2 regions of the Nocardioides sp. S5-5 genome follow, and region 1 is predicted to be linked to the other one. Evidence: riboswitches for the same ligand, from Rfam matches in the RefSeq annotation. Region 1 holds a riboswitch; the other holds the start of a gene.
The links. A riboswitch is a leader RNA that binds a small molecule or an ion and turns the genes downstream of it on or off. The one in region 1 is predicted to bind thiamine pyrophosphate.

Region 1 (2,188 bases):
TCCAGCCACGCCTTGCGCTTGTCGGTGATCTCGGCGGGCGCGACCTGCTCGGTCTTGGCGGGCCGCTTCGCGAACTCGGCCCAGTCCGCGGGCAGCTCCACGGACGTGTCGACCGGGAAGACGTACATCGAGTCCGGCAGCGCGGCCTGCACCTGCGGCGAGAGCAGCCAGTCGATCACGGCGCGCGCGCCGGCGGTGTTGGTGGTGTCGCCGCGCAGCACCCCGGCGTACTCCACCTGCTCGAAGCAGCCGTCGAGCAGCGCACTGGTCGTGGTCTCGTCACCCGCCTTGTTCAGCGTGAACGCCGGCGAGGAGTCGTAGGACACCACGATCGGGCGGTCGCCGCCGGAGAAGGTGAAGTCGGTGAAGTACGCGTCGGACCAGCCCTTCACGACCAACGCGTCGTTGTCGACGAGCCCGGTCCAGTACGACGGCCAGTCGGCGCCGTACTTCGCGATCGTCGCCAGCAGGAAGGCCAGGCCGGGAGAGCTGGTGCTGGCGCCCGGGATCACGAACAGGTCCTGGTAGGCAGGCTTGGTGAGGTCGTCCAGCGTCGTCGGCGCGGGGATCCCCTTGGCCGCGAACCAGGCGTCGTCGACGTTGACGCAGACGTTGCCGGTGTCGACCGGCGTGAGCGCGTCGTCCTCGTCGCCCGCCAGCTCGTAGGCGTCGGCGCCCTCGGGCAGCGTGGGCGCGTAGGAGGCGAACACGCCCTCGTCGATCGCCCGGGTCGCGAAGGTGTTGTCGACGCCGAAGACGACGTCGCCGACCGGGTTGTCCTTGGTCAGCACCAGCTCGTTGGTGAGCGCGCCGGCGTCCTCGAGCTTGCTGATCCTCAGGTCGTAGCCGGTGTCCTTCTCGAACGCCTCGACCAGCTCGTCGGGGATCGCGAACGACTCGTGGGTCACCAGGGTGACCGTCTTGTCGGCGTCCTGCTTCCCCTCGTTCTCGGTGCCGATCAGCGAGCAGCCGCTCGCGAGGACGGTGGTGGCGAGGGCCGCCAGGGTGAGGCGGCCGGTGAGCATGCGCGTACGCATCGGATGACTCCCTTCGCCGGTGCTAACCGGATCAGGTTCGGAGGGTCTGCGGCGAGCCGCACTCTCAGCACCCGGTCGGTGCTCCCCTGTCTGACCCGATCAGTCTAGGACGCGCCGTACACGACCCCGTCGGCGAGGTCGTCGGCCGTCGCCTGCCCCCGCGCGACGAGCAGGTCGAGGTGCGCCTTGGTCTCCATCGCGGCCATGCCCTGGCTGAACACGTCGAGCTCGCCGAACGCCCGCTCGTGCCGGGTCCACCCGAGGTCCTTGGCGACGACCAGCGAGGTGGCGGAGCCGCGCTCCTTCAGCGAGGCCAGGCACAGGTCGAGCCGGTGCTCGTGGTGGGCGAGCAGCTCGTCGACGCGCTGGTACGACGAGGGGGCGACCGGCCCGTGCGCGGGGAGGATGCGCAGGTCGGGGAGCTCGCGGACCCGGGCGAGCGAGGCCATGAACTGGCCGAGCGGCTGGTCGGAGGGCGGCACGGTGAAGCCGATCGACGGGGTGATCGTGGGCAGCACGTGGTCGCCGGAGAACAAGACGCCCTCGGCCTCGTCGGCGAAGACGTAGTGGCCGGGCGTGTGGCCGGGCGTGTGGACGGCGTCGAGCCGGCGGCGGCCGATGTCGAAGGTGCGGTCGCCGTCGAGCCAGGTGTCGGGGTAGGCCCAGTCCACGGCCTGCGGCAGGTCGCGGTGGCCGGCGGCCCATTCCTCGATGAGCTCCTCGGCGCCGGCGGTGCGCAGCACCTCGAGGAAGGGGCTCTCGTCGAGGCCCTCGGCGCTGGCGCGGTGCAGCAGCTCGAGCGCGGGCCGCTCCTCGAGGCCGAGGGCCACGTCGGCGCCGTACTCGTGGCCGAGGACGGTCGCGAGGGTGAAGTGGTCGCGGTGGACGTGGGTGACCAGGAACCGCTTGATGTCGCCGAAGCCCGAGCCGATCGAGCGTAGCGAGGTGTCGAGGAGCTCCCGGGCGACCGGGATCGACCAGCCGCCGTCGATGAGGGTCAGCCCGTCGTCGCCCTGGACGACGTACACGTTGATCGCCTTCAGCGCGTCCATCGGGAGGGGCAGCGGGATCCGGTGGACGCCCTCGGCGACCTCCCACGCACCCTCGTCGGCCCAGTGCCGGCCGGAGTCGGGTGAGACGGCGTGCCCGGT
Region 2 (2,188 bases), 1.5 Mb from region 1:
CCGCGAGCAGCCGGAACGCGCCACCGGCGGTCAGGACCGGCGCCGCCGCATGCGCCTCGGAGGTCGCGCCGAGCACCACCCGCCCGTCCCCGCGCGGGACCAGGTAGACGGCCTCGCCGCCCACCCAGCCGCGGACGGTACGACGCGGCGGGTCCTCGGAGCGCAGCCGCAGGATCTCCCCGCGGACGCCGGAGACCAGCCCGCTCCAGGGCGCGGGCAGCACCGCCCCGGTCGCGATCACGCTCACCTCGGCGTCGGGTCGCGGCGCCCCCCGGAGCACGACCCGGTCCAGCAGCGCCGCGCAGACCGCGCGCGGGTCCACGCTCGCCTCCGCCGGCAACAGCGCCCCGCCGTTCACGCGGGCGAGGGAGGGCTCCGCGGACCGCACCCCGGCCCGGCCGAGCAGCTCGACGGGGTGCCCGTGCCGGTGCAGCAGCGCGACCTGTCGCTCGACCTGCTGGAGGTCGCCGGCGTCGTACCCGACGAGGAGGGTGCCGCACCGCCGCAGCTCGACCCCGAGCCGAGCGGCCAGCTCGGGCCACAGCGCGAGCGAGGTCAGGCCGAGCCGGAGGATCTCCTCCTCGCCGTGCCACACCTCGGCGGCCGGGCTGAGCATCCCCGCGGCGGCGTACGACGCCCCGCGCCCCGGCTCCGGGTCGACGACGACCACGTCGTGCCCGCGCCGCGCCAGCTCCTCGGCGAGCGTCAGTCCGACGATCCCCGCGCCCAGCACGTCGACCCGCATCAGCCGACCGTCGCGACGAGCTCCTTCGCTGCACCCAGGGGGTCGGGTTGTCGCCAGATCGCGCCGATCACGGCCACGCCGTGCGCCCCGGCCGCGCGCACCTCGCCGGCGGTCGCGGGCGCGATGCCACCGATCGCGACGAGGGGCAGCACGCCGGCCGCCTGGGCCACGGCGGCGGCGCCCAGGGGCGCGGGGAGCCCGGCCTTCGACGACGTGGCGAAGACCGGCCCGAAGCCGGCGTAGTCGGCCCCGGCGCCCGCGGCCGCGGCGACCTCGGCCCGGGACCGGCAGGTCGCCCCGACCAGCAGCGACGGCGCCAGCCGGCGCGCGTCGGCGACGGCCAGGTCGTCGGCGCCGAGGTGGACCCCGTCGGCGTCCGCGGCGAGCGCCACGTCGAGCCGGTCGTTCACCACGACCGAGGCGCCGAGCGGCCGCACGGCGGCGATCACCGAGCGGGTCAGCGCCACGAGCGCGCCGGTGGCCAGGGACGTCGCCCGGACCTGGAAGCCGTCGATGCCGGCATCGGCCAGCGCGGGCAGCAGGGAGAGGTCGTCGCGTTCGGAGACCAGGCAGCAAATGCGGGGAGTCATCATTTCCGTTCCTTCGCCGGCATGATCCGGATCAGGTGTGACGGTCGGAGCGGCTCCAGCTCCCTCTCAGCCCGCTGCCGCGGACTCCCGTGGGTTGTCGACGGTGACGTTAGCACTCCCGTGGGCGATGAGATAGCGCCGGACCGCCAGCGCCGCGGCGCGGCCCGCCCGGTTGCCGCCGATCGTGCTCGCCGACGGGCCATAGCCGACCAGCTGCACCCGCGGGTCGCGGACGGCGGTCGTCGCGGTCTGCACGTCGGCGCCGCTCTGCAGCAGCGCGATCCCGCCCCGCTCGCTGCGCAGGTGCAGTGGCGCGAGGTGGCCGACCGCGGGCCGGAAGCCGGTCGCCCACAAGATCACGTCGGCGCGCTCGAAGGAGCCGTCGGCCCAGCGCACGCCGTTCGGCTCGATCCGCTCGAACATGTCGCGGCGCCGCTCGTAGACGCCGAGCCGGGCCGCCTCCTGCTCCTGGGGCCGCAACGCCAGCCCGGTGACGCTCACGACGCTCGCGGGCGGCAGGCCCGCACGGACCCGCTCCTGGACCAGCCCGATGGCATGGCGCCCGACGCTCTCGTCGAAGTCCTCGCGCCACACCGGCGGGCGGCGGGTCACCCACACGACCTCGGTGAGCGGCGCCAGCTCGCCGAGGAACTGCACCGCCGAGACGCCCCCGCCGACCACGACGACCCGCCTGCCGCGGAAGTGCTCGGGGCCCGGGTAGTCGGCCGTGTGCAGCTGCTCCCCGAGGAAGCTGTCCGCGCCCGGGTAGTGGGGCACGAACGGCCGGGTCCAGGTGCCGGTCGCGTTGACCAGGGTCCGGGTCGTCCAGGTCCGCTCCCCCGCGTGGACCGTC

Region 2: it holds a riboswitch for thiamine pyrophosphate, as region 1 does, so the genes downstream of both, thiE (thiamine phosphate synthase) here and ACUP6Y_RS02630 (thiamine ABC transporter substrate-binding protein) in region 1, are expected to answer to the same signal.

Annotation. Positions count from the first base shown of each region.
Region 1 is NZ_CP199913.1:558,419-560,606, reverse strand. It holds gene ACUP6Y_RS02630 (thiamine ABC transporter substrate-binding protein) at 1-1,037, opposite strand, end outside; TPP riboswitch at 1,029-1,135, opposite strand; gene ACUP6Y_RS02625 (MBL fold metallo-hydrolase) at 1,142-2,188, opposite strand, start outside.
Region 2 is NZ_CP199913.1:4,014,078-4,016,265, forward strand. It holds gene ACUP6Y_RS19475 (FAD-dependent oxidoreductase) at 1-745, opposite strand, end outside; gene thiE (thiamine phosphate synthase) at 745-1,335, opposite strand; TPP riboswitch at 1,327-1,436, opposite strand; gene ACUP6Y_RS19485 (NAD(P)-binding domain-containing protein) at 1,402-2,188, opposite strand, start outside.